Regions from separate parts of the Staphylococcus massiliensis genome, predicted to be linked through region 2. Evidence: predicted binding sites of a transcription regulator. Region 2 holds the regulator's gene; the other holds the start of a gene.

Region 1 (7,832 bases), 600 kb from region 2:
ATTTGTTCAACCATTTCATCTGTATGTTCAAGTTCGTACGGACCTGGTGTTGCAGAAACGTATACGAGTTGATGTGTCTTATCTTCGAACTCTTCAAATTTTAGTGGTCTATTGTCGAGCGCACTTGGCAGACGAAAGCCGTGTTCCACTAAAACATTTTTACGCGCACGGTCACCGTTATACATCCCTCTGATTTGCGGTATCGTTACGTGAGACTCATCAATCATAATGAGCCAATCATCGCCAAAGTAATCAAGCAACGTATACGGTGTTGATCCTAATGGGCGTAATGTTAAATGCACAGAATAGTTCTCGATTCCTGAGCAAAAGCCCATTTCACGCATCATTTCTAGATCATAGTTCGTACGCTGTTCAAGTCGTTGTGCTTCTAATAATTTATTCTCGCTTCTTAAAAGTTCTAAACGTTCTTCTAACTCAGCCTCAATACGTTCAATCGCTACTTTTAGCTTTTCATCACGGGTAACGAAGTGTGATGCTGGGAAGATAGGAAAGTGCTTACGGTCCTTAATCACTTCGCCCGTTAAGTAATTCACTTCGCGAATGCGGTCTATTTCGTCACCAAAGAATTCAACACGGATACACATCTCTTCACGTGAAGCTGGGAAAATTTCTACCACATCACCGCGAACACGGAACGTACCACGTCTAAAGTCGATATCGTTACGTGTATATTGCACATCTACTAGCTTACGTAAAAGTTCACTACGGTCCATTTCCATCCCTACACGGATACTTACAACTAAGTCTTTATATTCTTCCGGATTACCTAAACCGTAAATACAACTTACGCTGGCGATGATGATAACATCATCACGTTCGAACAATGCACTTGTTGCTGAGTGTCGGAGTTGGTCGATTTCATCGTTGATTGAGGCATCTTTTTCGATAAACGTATCTGTAGATGGAACATAAGCTTCAGGTTGATAATAATCATAGTAACTTACGAAATATTCGACTCTATTTTCAGGGAAGAATTCTTTAAACTCACTATATAATTGTCCAGCAAGCGTCTTATTGTGAGCGATAATTAAAGTGGGCTTACCGACTTCTTTAATAACATTACTCATTGTAAAGGTTTTACCAGTACCTGTTGCACCAAGTAATGTTTGGTGACGTTTACCGTCCTTAACACCCTGTGCAATTTTAGCTATTGCTTCAGGTTGGTCACCACGCGGCTCAAAATCTGAGGCAATTTTAAATGGATAATGTTCCATGCGCCATCCTCCTATCGATATCTTTCATTATTATATATTTTAACAGATTAACTAAATCTAATACAAACATCTGTTCGCAAAATAAAAAAGACGGGTTAGTGCTTTATATACACTAACTTCCCGTCTTTTTAGACTTTTAAATAAACTGTATTTAAAAAAGTTTTATTCGTCTTCCTTTTTGCGATGATATTTTAACGTATCTACAATGACATAACCTGCAAGTAAGGAAATAACATCTATAAAGATAATCCATTGGCTATGAAAGAACCCTTTATAAATTGATCCGCCTATTAACGCTAATGCGACAATCGTACCGACCCATTTATTACGTGTTAGAAAACTAAACATTACGACTAATATACACGGAAAGAAGGCGGCTAATACCATCCAAATTAACATAAGACTCACCCATTCCTTTTATTAAGAATAGACATTGTTTTCTCTTTTAATTCTGCTTTTGGAATAAATTTCTCGGTTAACATTTCTGGGATAATATTTTCAATGAAATCTTGAACTGAATATAAGTGGTCAAATTGCATGATCGTTTCGAGGGACATTTCATAGATTTCAAAGAATAATGGTTCTGGATTACGTTTCTGAATTTCTTCAAACGTTTCGTATAATAAATCAATTTTATCAGCAACTGATAGAATTTGACCTTCAATTGAATCATCTTTGCCTTCTTGAAGACGTTCTCTATAAATTTCTTGATATTGTTCTGGGATTTCTTCTTTGATAAACGTTTCGACCATCTCTTCTTCAACTTGAGAGAATAATTTCTTCAATTCACTACTCGCGTATTTAACTGGTGTCTTAATATCACCTGTAAATATTTCAGCAAAATCGTGATTAAGCGCCTTCTCATAAAGACTCTTCCAATTAATTTCTCGACCGTAATGCTCCTCAACTGTTGCGAGGTATTGTGCTATCTTAGTCACTTTAAAAGAATGCGCGGCTACATTATGTTCTTGATACTTAAATTTCCCAGGTAATCGAATTAAATTTTCAAGATCGGTTAGACGTTTAAAATATTGATGCACGCCCAATTTGAACGCCTCCTTTATAAAGGAATATTATTTCTTTTAATTATAACAAGACTTCTTTTAAATGAAAGTATTGAGATGTCGTTATTTCAATTAAATTATTAAATAGCAAATCCCTTAAGGAAATTTTAAACTATCCGCTTTCGTTCTGATAGCACGCATGTTGGAGTAAGTGCTCAAACTATGTGATTTTGATTGAAGCGAGCCTGGGACATAATAGTGAAATAGAGCATTTAAACCTTATTTCATAAAATTCTCAAAACAGCTGACTCCTAGGGGAATAGCATGAGACCGGAGACTACAGGCTCCGGCCATGCCCCAGGAAAGCATGCTGTTTAAGAGAATTGTAGTAATATGTCCCAGACACTTTAATGAATTAAGAAGAGCCCCAAATGACTTAAGTTATAAATCATTTGAAGCTCTATTTTTAAAGACTTAGGTATACATCTTTAAACGATTATTTGTTATGAGGTTTACGCTTTCTTCTTAGAAGCAACGTTCCTAAACATAACAGTGAAGCTGAAGCAAATAATGAAATATTTTGTTCATTTTGTCCTGTCTTAGGTAAGACACGTTGAGCTTGAGAGGCTTTTCCAGAAGACATTTCACGTTGCTTATTAGCTTGTGATGATCCATGTGCATTAGCCGTCGATTGACTTCCTACATTCGTAGTCGTGTTAGTTGAAACATGACCATTGCCTTGTTTAGAACCTTTACCTTGTTGAGATGCTTTAATATCTTTCTGAGGCACTTTGATGTTCGGATCTTTGTCTTGTTCTTTGTGGCCTTGTTTATCTTTATTCGGTTTATCTAAGTCAGAGACCTCTATCGTAAATGATTTAGAAGCTTTATTGCCAGCTTCATCTGTAGCTGAAACCTTAACTTCATATTTACCGGCTTGAGTAGGTTTACCTGTGATTGCATTTTGGTCCTTTTCAAAAGTCACACCCGAAGGTAAGCCTTCAACTGATATTGTAACCTGACTATCGTCTTTGACAGATGGTGTTACTTTATTTATTGCTTCACCTAGTTGAACCTTTTGACCTTTAATATCTTCGATCGTTGGTGGCGTTAAATCTTTAACTACAGGCGGTTTAACATTTTCAACATTAACCTTGAATTCCGCTATAGAGCTATTTCCGCTTGGATCAGTTACTTTGACTTTAATTGCATAATTACCCACTGATTTAGGCGTTCCGCTAATCGTATTTGATTTAGCGTCGTACGTAACGCCGTCCGGTAAGCCTTCTACTTCAATCTTATTTGGACCGCTTCCATTATCGGTAACTTGAGGTGAAATCGTATCAATTGCTGTACCGAGTTCTTTTGATTGATTAAGAATCGCTTCAATTGTCGGTTTAGTCGTATCTGTAACCACAAGTTTAAATACTTTAGATGCTGATTGATTGCCACTTGGATCAGTTGCTTTTGCAGTTACATTAAACGTACCCACTTCTGTAGAAGTACCCGTAATTTGATTAGATTTAGAATCGAATGTTACCCCTTTAGGTAGACCTTCAACTGTGATTGTGTGAGGTCCAGTACTATTATCAACAGTGTTTACCGTAATCGCTTTGATTGGATGACCTAATTCAACACTTTGGTTTTCAATGTCGTTAACTTGAGGTGGTGTCGTATCTTTAATTGTTACAGTGAATACTTCCGGAATTGAAACATTACCACTTGTATCCGTTACTTTTACAGTAATCGTAAAGCTACCTACCGTTTTAGGAGTGCCACTGATTGTATTTGTTTCGCTATTATACGTTACGCCTTCCGGTAAACCTTCTACAGAAACTTTATGCGTACCTTGTACGTTATCCGTATATGTTGAAATGACATCTTTTAAAGCAGCGCCAAGTTCGACAACCTGATCGTTTATTTCTGCAATAATCGGTGGTGTTGTATCAGTAACTACTAAATCAAATTTAGATTCTGATGCATTATTGTTTAGATCCGTAGCTTTAATTGTCACTGGATAAGTACCAGGTGTATCAGGCGTACCTTCGATAACTTTAGTTTGGACATTATAACTTACACCTGTTGGTAAACCTTCAACTTCTACCTTACTTGAAGGGTCATCAATGGTAACAGATATTGGCGAGATTGCTTTATCTTCAGGAACGCGTTGATTAGAAATTAGTGTGATGTTTGGTGCAACTGTATCTACAACAATAATCTTGAACGTCTCTGGTATTGAAACATTTCCACTCGCATCCGTAACTTTAACCGTTACATCAAATTCACCTACTGATGTTGGTGTACCACTAATTGTATTCGCCTTGTCGTCATAAGTTACGCCAGAAGGTAAACCTTCAACAGTAACTTTATTTGAACCATTGCTATTTTCTGAATAATTAGGTGTGATCTGAGCAATTGGTGCACCTAATTCAATATTTTGATTCGCAATATCTGTGACTAAAGGCGGTGTAGTATCAGTAACTGTCAATACAAATGGTTCTTCAACACGATTGTTATGTGGGTCTGAAACTTTTACAACTACTGGGTAAGTACCCGGCGTAACTGGTGTACCTTCGATGACATGATTACCTGGGTTATAACTCACACCCTCTGGTAGACCTTCTACAACAACGCTCGCTGTTGGGTCATCAACTACTACAGATATCGGCGTAAGTGCTTGGTCTTCAGGAGCAGTAATATCATCAATTGGTGTTACCGTAGGCGTAATTGAATCTTCAACAGTTATCGTAAATACTTCTGGTGTCGATTCGTTACCACTTGGATCCGTTACTTTAACTGAAACATTAAAAGTACCAACTTCTGTAGATGTACCACTAATCGTATTTGTGTTAGCGTCATACGTTACACCATCAGGTAATCCTTCAACCGATACGGTATGTGAACCCGAAGCGTTATCATGATAAACAGGCGTAATTGAATCTATAGGCGTGCCAAATTCTTTTTCTTGGTTCGAAATCTTATCAATTGTAGGTGGCGTTGTATCTTTGACTACAATTTTAAATGTAGATGGCACTGCTTGGTTACCTTTAGAGTCAGCTGCGTCAATCTGAACTGTGAATTCTCCCACTTCTGTAGGTGTACCGCTTACTTTAAGAAAGACTTGATTCTCTCTTTCTACACCAGGCGGTAAACCAGAAATATTAACCGTTAATTTATCATTTGGATCATTATCTTGGATAACTGGTGTGAATGCAAATATTGGGTTACCTAACTCGATTTCTTGATCATCAAATGTATTAATTGTAGGTGGTGTAGCATCCGTAATTGTCAACGTGAAAGGCTCTTCAGAAATATTGCCGTTTGGATCTGTTGCTCTGACAACGATATTATGAGTACCGAATGTTAGTGGTGTTCCTTCAATGACTTTAGTTTGTGCGTTATAACTTAAGCCTCTAGGTAAATGTAATACTTCAACATTAGCTGTATCATCGTCTACATGAACTGAAATCGGCGTTATTGCAGCCTTTTCAGGCACACTTAAATCATCTATGGCTGTGATTACAGGTGCTGTTGTATCAACAATTGTAATTCTAAATGTTTCAGGCGTAGATGCATTACCACTTCGGTCAGTTACTGTTACGTTTACTTCAAATACGCCAACGCCTCTCGGAGTACCACTTATCGTATTAGTAGCCGAATCATAGTTAACACCTGGTGGTAAGCCTTCGACTGTTACAACATTAGGTCCCTTGGCATTGTCTTGGAATACTGGAACCACTGAGTCAATAGCTGTTCCAAGTTCTTTTTCTTGATCAGGAATAGCATCTATAACTGGTGGCGTAGTATCATTAACCTTTAACAAAAATTGAGTAATCGTTAAATTGTTGCTTGGATCTGTCGCTTTAACTTTAATAGGATACACACCAGGGTTTTCTGGGATACCATCTATGACTTTTGCTAAAGGATTATATGAAACACCAGTTGGCGCGCCTTCGATTTCAACAGTCGCTGTTGGGTCGTTGGTTACGACTGGAATTGGTTGCATCGCTACATCTTCATTAACAGTCGTATGTTTAATTGGTGTGATTGTAGGTGCTGTCGTATCTGCAATCGTGATTTTGAAAGGTTCTTCTGAGATGTTTCCACTTGCATCTGTGACTTTAACTTTTACATTAAACTCCCCTACGCTCGTTGGAGTACCACTAATTTCATTTGTTTGATTGTTGTACGTTACACCTGGCGGTAAATCCTCTACAGTAACTGCATTAGGACCTTTACCGTTATCCGTAAATACTGGCGTAATCGTCTCAATTGGACTACCAAACTCTTTTTGTTGATCTGGTATTTCCGTAATAGATGGCGGAGTTGTATCAACAACTGTTAAGACAAATGGTTTCGTACTTTCGTTACCTTGTGAATCTGTAGCACGAACGATAACTGGATAATCACCCGGTGTTTCAGGAGTACCCTCAATCACTTTTGTAGTATGATTGTATGTTACGCCTTGTGGCAAGCTTTCCGCGACAATTTGAGCTGTAGGATCGTCTACAACAACCGGTATAGCTGTTATTGGTTGATCTTCAGTAACCCTTTGATCTCCAATTTCATCTATTACAGGCGCAATTGTATCTTCGATCGTAATTTTGAATGTTACGAGATTTGCTTCATTTTGACTAGGGTCCGTAACGCGAACTGTAACGTCGTATTCACCAACGCTTGTAGCGGTACCGCTAATTGTATTTGTCTGACGATCATAAGTTACACCAGGAGGCAAACCTTCGACAGTAATCGTATTCGGACCTTTATCATTATCTATTACAAATGGTGTAACGCTATCTATCGGTGTACCGAATTCTTTATGTTGGTTTCCGATTGGCGTCACATTCGGTGCCGAAGTATCTCGAACGCTTAAGACAAAGCTTTCTTGACTTTCGTTACCACTTGGGTCTGTAACTTTTACTGTGATATTATATTCATCTTTATCATCAGCTGATCCGCTTATCGTATTAGAGCTTTGATCGTACTCTACGCCTGATGGCAGACCTTCCACCGTCACATCGTTAGGACCTGGACCATTATCTGTGAAAGCAGGTGTAATAACATTGATTGGTGTACCGAGCTCGTTCACTTGATCAGGAATTTCGCTAATAGATGGTGCAGTCGTATCTGCCACATTAATCGTGAATGTCTTTTCAGCAGCGTTACCTGATGCATCAGTAGCGTGAACGGTAACTTGATATGCACCAGTTTCTGTTGGTGTACCACTAATTGTATGGGATGTAGCATCATACGTAACACCATTTGGTAGATCGTTAACAGTGATGACGTTTGGACCTGGGCCATTATCTGTAACAACTGGAACAACAGATGTCATAGGAGAACCAAGCTCTACGTTTTGGTCAGGTATGTCATCAATCGTTGCTGGTGTTGTGTCCGCTACAATTAAGTTAAATGGTTCTTCAGTTTCATTACCACTAGGGTCTGTCGCTTTGACAACTACAGGGTAAGTACCAGGGTTTGGCGTCGAACCTTCTATCACTTTCGTATTCGGATTGTATGAAATACCCTGTGGTAAGCCTTCAACAACGATATTTGCAGTTGAATCATCAACCTGCACTGAAATCGGTGAAAT
Region 2 (7,832 bases):
CAACTTTCCATGCAACGCGAGTTTCATTACCATCAGCAGGTCGAATCACATTTAGGTTCGGGATAGCTCTTAACCCTGCTAACTGCTCTACAGGTTCATGTGTAGGACCATCTTCACCAACAGCGATAGAATCATGCGTAAAGACGAATGTAGCATTAACGCCCATTATTGCTGATAGTCTAATGGCTGGTTTTAGATAATCACTAAATACGAAGAATGTAGCACCATATGGGTGAAGTCCACCGTGAGCAGCCATACCATTAATTGCAGCGCCCATTGCAAATTCACGTACACCAAACCAAACGTTTTTACCTTCAGGGTGTGACTTATCGTAGTCAGTAGCTTCTTTAACATTCGATTTATTAGATGAAGCTAAGTCGCTAGATCCGCCAAAGAAAGATGGTACATATTGACTTAGGACTTGAATGATTTCTCCTGAGTCAGCTCGAGTAGCGCCACTATGATCGAGCTCATATTTCGGTAATGTCTTCTCATAACCTTGTGGCAATTTACCAGAAATCGCTAATTCAAGTTCTTCACCTAACTCTTTGTATGCGTTTTTATACTGCGCTAGCTTATCGTTCCATATTTGTTCATTATCGTTAGCGCGAGCTATCATAGTTTCGTTGAAAATTTCATATACTCGCTCTGGTACGTAGAAGCGCTTATCTGGATCTAAACCATAATGTTCAAATGTAGCGCGACGTTCATCTTCACCTAAAGGTGCTCCGTGCGAAGCGTTACTATTAGATTTAGTTGGTGCACCATAGCCAATAATCGTTTTAACTTCAATAATAGATGGTTTTTCACTTGATTTGGCTTTTGCTATCGCAGCATCAATCGCTTCAATATCATTACCTTCTTCAACTAAGATGTGTTCCCATCCATAAGATTCAAAACGCATTTTAATGTCTTCTGAAAAGGCTTTATCTAACTTACCATCTAATGATATATCGTTAGAATCATATAAAACAACGAGTTTATTAAGTCCTGTATGCCCTGCTAAAGAAGCAGCTTCATGAGAAATACCTTCCATTAAGTCTCCGTCTGAAGCAAGCACATACGTATAATGATTAATAATATCGTTGTCAGGTTGATTGAGTTTACCAGCTAAGTGATGTTCAGCCATTGCCATACCAACTGACATAGCAAAACCTTGTCCTAATGGACCAGTTGTAACTTCAACACCATCTGTATGTCTAAATTCCGGGTGCCCAGGTGTTTTAGAGTCCCATTGTCTAAATTGCTTTAATTCTTCTAACTCAAGCCCACCTGAAACGTGAAGCAAACTATAAAGCAATGCAGAACCATGACCAGCAGATAGTACAAAGCGGTCTCTATTAAAATAATCTTTAGATTTTGGGTTGAAATTTAAGTGTCTCGTCCATAGTGTATAAGCCATTGGAGCAGCACCCATTGGTAATCCAGGATGTCCTGAATTAGCCTCTTCAATCGCATCTATGCTAAGTGCTCTAATCGTATCAATTGCTAATTGATCTTGTTTGTTCATCATCGTATGACTTCCTTTCTTGTCCAAATACATCCTCATTATTATTATACCTGATTACAAGTTATAATATCTAAGAATTATACTATTAAGTATTTATATTTGAACTACCTACAGCGAACCTTCAAAGTTTACGCTTTGATAAAAGTTCATTTTAGGAAAAATTATTTGTTTTTATCTTCTCGAATACGTTTTACTTTATCAGGGGTAACATCATTTCCTTCAGGATCGATAACTTTTGTATTTTCAATTTGACTCTTGAAACTTTTTCTAAAAGACTCTAAATATTTACTTCTTAATTTAGATTGTTCCTTAGCTTCTTCTTCAGTTAACCCTTCATTCTTCTTTTTCTTAGCAAGTTCATTGATTCGATTAATTTGATCTTTCTCTAACATGCTTACACTCCTTATCGTTCATTTTCTTTACAAGAATATACCAAAAAGTACAAGTTAAACCAAATAGTTCAACTTGTACACGTTATAGTAGAAGTATGAGAATGTAAGATGCGTACGACACGTTCGGTTTAAAGTCTAATTTAAGAATCTACGTTCGGTAATTTATGATCTGTCATTTGATAAACTTGTTCGCTATCCGAAGCATTTACTTCCTCGCTCGCTGTGATAAAATAAGTGAAGAAAAAGCCCATAGATACAACAAAAACCGACATATAAATCATGAAAGAATCTTTTAATTGTTTAAGCATGATAACCTCTCCTTAGAACGTTTGTTTGTGTATTTAATATATCAGAACATATATTCCTAGTCAACACTTTAACGAACAAATGTTTGTAAAGTTTTGTTTATCATGCTATAATTGACTTAAATAAATCGAAGGAGTGCCTATTATGAAAGAACTAACTAAACGACAAAGTGAAATATACGAGTTCATTAAGCAAATCGTCCAATCAAAAGGGTATCCACCAAGTGTTCGTGAAATAGGTGAAGCTGTAGGTTTAGCATCTAGTTCTACAGTTCACGGTCATTTATCTCGACTTGAAGAAAAAGGTTATATCAGACGCGATCCTACTAAACCACGTGCAATTGAAATTGTTACCGAACAAATAGGCGAACCTATTAATATGGAAGAAACAATTCATGTTCCTGTAATAGGTAAAGTTACAGCTGGTGTTCCAATTACAGCAGTTGAAAACGTAGAAGAGTATTTCCCTCTTCCAGAACACTATACATCAACACATAATAGTGACATTTTTATACTAAACGTTGTCGGTGATAGTATGATAGAAGCTGGAATTCTTGATGGTGACAAAGTGATTGTACGTAGTCAAAATATTGCGGAAAATGGTGATATCATCGTAGCTATGACCGAGGAAAATGAAGCTACAGTTAAACGATTCTTCAAAGAAAAAACACGCTATCGTCTGCAACCAGAAAATAGCGCGTTAGACCCGATTTATTTACAACATGTAACCGTATTAGGTAAAGTCGTAGGATTATATAGAGAAATGTAATAGGTGCAAAAAAAGAGAACCAATTTAATGGTTCTCTTTTTTAATAATTCATTTTAAGTGAAGCACGATTTAACTGTATAAATGTTTAATTTTTGTCAGATAAAATATCTTTAACTTGTTCTAATATATCTTTGTCATTGTTATGTTCTTTAAATCTCATATCATCATCCTCTACTAACTTGTTCCCATTCTGAGATACTATCAAACCGACTATCCGGTATAATTTTCAGTCCAGTAAGGAGATTTCTCATCATTAAATGAAACACCTACGCCTAGAGATTGATATGAAGGCTCAAGAATATTTTTACGGTGCCCAAGTGAATTCATAAGACCGTGATGCGCTACAATACTATTATTCTGACCATGAGCCAAGTTTTCTCCGGCAGAATTATAATCATGGCCATCGTTTTTAAGTCTATCAAATGGCGATAGACCTTTTAACGAGGTATGATCAAAATAATTATGCTTTGCCATATCTTGGCTATGTTTGCGAGCGGTTTGAGATACACTTCCTGAATAAGATAATGGAGGTAACTCATGTTGAACGCGCTCAGCATTAACTAAATCGAAGTTCAGTAATTCAAAACCTTCTTTTAAGGACTTAGACGGACTACCGTATTGGTCACTTAATTGATGTTCCAATTTTTTACTTACAATCAGCAACCCAGTTAAACTATTACCACGATGCTTATCGTAGAATGCAGAGATATAGGTACCATCCTTAGAAAAAATATCGTGATCGTGGTTTAAGACAATTCGATATTTACCTTTATCAATTTCATCAAGTGGCTTACCTAGTCTTTGTCTTACGACATCCTTAGGTGTCATATATTTAATTTTATTTTTAGAAGATATTATATTTTGGTTCGTATATAAACCGTGTACTTTATTGTCTAAATAACTTACCATTACAAACCCTTGATACTGATTATGATACGTATACCATTTATTTCCATACTCATTACGTGTCTCACGTTGAGGCTTACCTAACTTTTGTTCAACAGTTTGTTTATCCATGTTGAGTTGAATGTTGCGCACGGCAAAGGGTTGTTCTTTAGGGGTCTTTAATGGCTCATCATGGGTGTTTGATGTCATTGATGCTATTTTATGATCAGCTTTTTGATACAAATCTTCCATAAACTTAGGAGAATGAGTAGGAATTGTGATCATAAGTACTAAAAACAAAAGGATATATAATGTTAGTCTTCTAATCGTACTTCACCGCCTATAACGCGTTAGTCTCTATCGCCGTTAAAAATTGAGTTACGCACAATCACATAATCAACTTTGCGTAAAGATTCTAAGTCTTTTCCACCAGCGTAAGAGATAGAACTTTGTAAATCTTGTTCCATTTCCACAAGTGTATCATTTAAAGAACCTTTATGCTCGACAAACATTTTTTTACCTTCAACGTTTTTGTGTTCGCCTTTTTGATACTCTGAAGCACTTCCAAAGTACTCTTTATATAACTTACCTTCGAGTTCTACTGTTTCACCTGGCGATTCTTCATGTGCCGCGAATAATGAGCCAACCATTACCATCGATGCACCAAAGCGAATTGATTTTGCAATGTCACCGTGTGTACGAATGCCACCATCTGCAATGATTGGTTTACGAGCAGCTTTACTACATAAGTTAACAGCAGCTAATTGCCAACCGCCTGTTCCAAAACCTGTCTTAATTTTAGTAATACATACACGACCTGGACCAATACCAACTTTTGTTGCATCGGCACCCGCGTTTTCGAGTTCACGAACGCCTTCAGGTGTACCTACATTACCTGCGATAACGAAAGTATCAGGTAGGTGCTTTTTAATATGTTTAATCATATTAATAACAGCATCAGAATGACCGTGTGCGATGTCGATTGTTATATATTCAGGTACAACATTTTCTGCTTTTAGTAATTCAATAAAATCGTATTCGTTTGGTTTTACACCAACTGAGATAGAGGCAAATAGTCCTTTCTCTTGCATACGCTTAGCAAAAGGTATGCGACCCGCTTCGTCAAAACGATGCATAATATAGAAGTAATCGTTTTGTGCAAACCATTCTGCTAAAGATTCATTCATTACCGTTTGCATGTTTGCTGGCACAACCGGTAACTTAAATCTGCGAGAACCAAACTGAATCGTAGTATCACATTGTGAACGACTTGTCACAATACATTTATTAGGAATTAGTTGAATATCTTCATAATCAAATATTTTCATTAAAAAAGCCCCTTACTTATTTTTAGTCCTTAGATAATATACATGGTTTTACTATTAAAGTAAATAAGTAGGCGCTTTGTTCATAAATTTGCTATATTACCAACTCGATTTTTTGACACCAGGAATTTGACCTTTATGCGCATATTCTCTAAATGAAATACGGGACATTTCAAATTTTCGTAATACACCTCTTGGTCTACCCGTAACTTTACATCTACGTGTTAAACGTGTTGGTGATGAATCTCTCGGAAGTTTGCGCAACGCTTCATAATCTCCTTTAGCTTTAAGTTCACGTCTTAAATCTGCATATTTTGCTACAAGTTCTTCTCTTTTTCTTTCTTTAGCTATTTTAGATTTTTTAGCCATAAATTATTACTCCTTTTCTAAATCGTAATTATTACGTTTTATAATATAACACATTTATGAGTGAAAGCAATAGCTTAATTTTCTTTTTTAAAAGTAAATTTGAATTAAACATTGCAGTCGCGGTATTTATATGCTATTATAATGAATCGTAAACAGTCCTATTCAAGAAAGGAAGTCATATTATGCGTATTAACGTTACTTTAGCATGTACAGAATGTGGCGATCGTAACTACATTACAACTAAAAACAAACGTACGAATCCAGAGCGTATTGAAATGAAAAAATACTGCCCAAGATTAAATCGTCATACATTACATCGCGAAACAAAATAATTTAACATATAAACCTCATCTCATTTTTCAAACTACGACAAAGAGGTTATTGCATATTAAAAAGCTAAGGCTCTCACATGTATTTGTGTTCATTGAGCCTTAGCTTTTTTAATTGACTATTATATAGTAGAAATACGTCACTTTAGACGTTACTACATAACTATAACGTTGAAATGATGACCATCTATATCTGTGAATACGCCCCCATAGTAGCCATACGACATCTCACCTGCTACCTTAATTTCACCACCACTTTTACTAACGTTTTCCATCAATTGATGAAACGTATGTTTATCATTAACCGAAATAGAAATTAAAGCGTTCGCATGATGCTGAGTAAGTTCACTCTGAGCGAAATGTGCAAACCGTGTTTCATGTATGAGCATGATAACATTACTTGATGATGTTCGAGCAGCAAATAATTCATGTTCATTTTCTGGTTGCGTCTGAATTTCAAAACCAATTGCTTCATAAAATGCCTTACTTTTACCTAGATCTTTTACTGGTAGATTCGTCCACGTGTGATCAATCATCTTCAATTCCCCACCCTTTTAAAGATTAAATTATAACACTTCCACTACTTCTCATTTTCACATTCCTATACTAATAGAAAGTAAACACAAAAGATATGTTGTATTATACCAAATATTACTTAAATTTAGAAAATTGCGTAAATTAATTCATATATTACTCAAAATTGTATTGAATATTAACACTTTAAAGCGTACAATTATAGAAATACTAAAACTTAGATATAGGGAGATAAAGAAATGGAAGAAAATAAAATGCAGAGAGGGTTGAGTTCGCGGCACATATCAATGATTGCTATTGGCGGCGCAATTGGTACTGGACTATTTGTAGCCACTGGTGGCGTCATTTCTCAGGCTGGTCCTGGTGGTGCGATCTTAGCATACCTAATCATAGGGGTCATGTTGTACTTCTTAATGTCATCAATTGGAGAGTTAGCTACATTCTATCCAGTATCAGGATCTTTTAGCTCATACTCATCTCGCTTCATCCATCCATCGATGGGGTTTATAATGGGTTGGCTCTACTGGGCCATCTGGTCACTCGTAGCAAGTGTAGATATTATCGTTGCTTCTAGTGTGTTGAATTATTGGTCGACATTCCAATTCATGTCACCTGTTTGGTGGAGTATCATATTTTTATGTTTATTGTTCTTATTAAACATTTTATCTGTAAAAGCATTCGGTGAAGCTGAATTCTGGTTATCACTGATTAAAGTAATCACAATCATCGTCTTTATCGTATTAGGGATTTTAACGATTTTCGGTATTTTAGGTGGTAAAACATATGGATTCGGTCACTTTACAACTGGAGAAGCACCTTTCGTAGGTGGTATTTCAGGATTCCTAAGCGTGCTACTCATTGCAGGATTTTCTGTTGGGGGAACTGAAGTAGTCGCTGTTACAGCTGGAGAATCAAACAATCCTGGTAAATCGATGCCGAAAGCAATTAAACAAGTATTCTGGAGAATTTTATTATTCTATGTGTTATCAATTGCAGTTATCTCAGCAATCATTCCATATACAGATCCAATGCTTTTAAATAAATCAAGTTCTGTTAACCAAAGTCCTTTTACAATCGTGTTTGACCGTGTAGGTATTGCATTTGCAGCGTCGGTCATTAATGCAGTTATTTTAACATCACTATTATCTGCAGCGAACTCAGGTATTTATACGACGAGTCGTATGCTTTTCTCAATGGCTCATGATCGACAAGCACCTAAATTCCTGGGTAACTTAAACGCTAAGACAAAGTTACCTATGTCGGCTTTATTCACAACTTTCATTGTCGTATTAGCTGTCATCGTTTATGCGAATTTTAATGAAAATAGTGTTATGAATTTACTTAATATCATCGGATCACTCGTTATTTTTGTTTGGGCTTCTAGTATTTGGGCGCAAATTAGAGTACGTCGTGC

What was found. The regulator LexA, encoded in region 2, represses DNA repair genes until DNA is damaged. The targets are predictions, from matches to a motif close to CGAACATATGTTCG.
Region 1: a site for LexA is predicted at 1,299-1,312, ahead of uvrB (excinuclease ABC subunit UvrB). Genes of this name have one in related genera too.

Annotation. Positions count from the first base shown of each region.
Region 1 is NZ_CP171119.1:35,116-42,947, forward strand. Features, by position in the region: gene uvrB (excinuclease ABC subunit UvrB) at 1-1,235, opposite strand, end outside; gene ACF3N8_RS00170 (CsbA family protein) at 1,398-1,634, opposite strand; gene ACF3N8_RS00175 (YfbR-like 5'-deoxynucleotidase) at 1,640-2,281, opposite strand; gene ACF3N8_RS00180 (putative Ig domain-containing protein) at 2,736-7,832, opposite strand, start outside.
Region 2 is NZ_CP171119.1:1,838,393-1,846,224, forward strand. Features, by position in the region: gene tkt (transketolase) at 1-1,513, opposite strand, end outside; gene ACF3N8_RS08890 (DUF896 domain-containing protein) at 1,672-1,902, opposite strand; gene ACF3N8_RS08895 (hypothetical protein) at 2,043-2,210, opposite strand; gene lexA (transcriptional repressor LexA) at 2,353-2,976, shown strand; gene ACF3N8_RS08905 (CAP domain-containing protein) at 3,187-4,146, opposite strand; gene guaC (GMP reductase) at 4,212-5,189, opposite strand; gene rpsN (30S ribosomal protein S14) at 5,286-5,555, opposite strand; gene rpmG (50S ribosomal protein L33) at 5,738-5,887, shown strand; gene ACF3N8_RS08925 (VOC family protein) at 6,040-6,420, opposite strand; gene ACF3N8_RS08930 (amino acid permease) at 6,658-7,832, shown strand, end outside.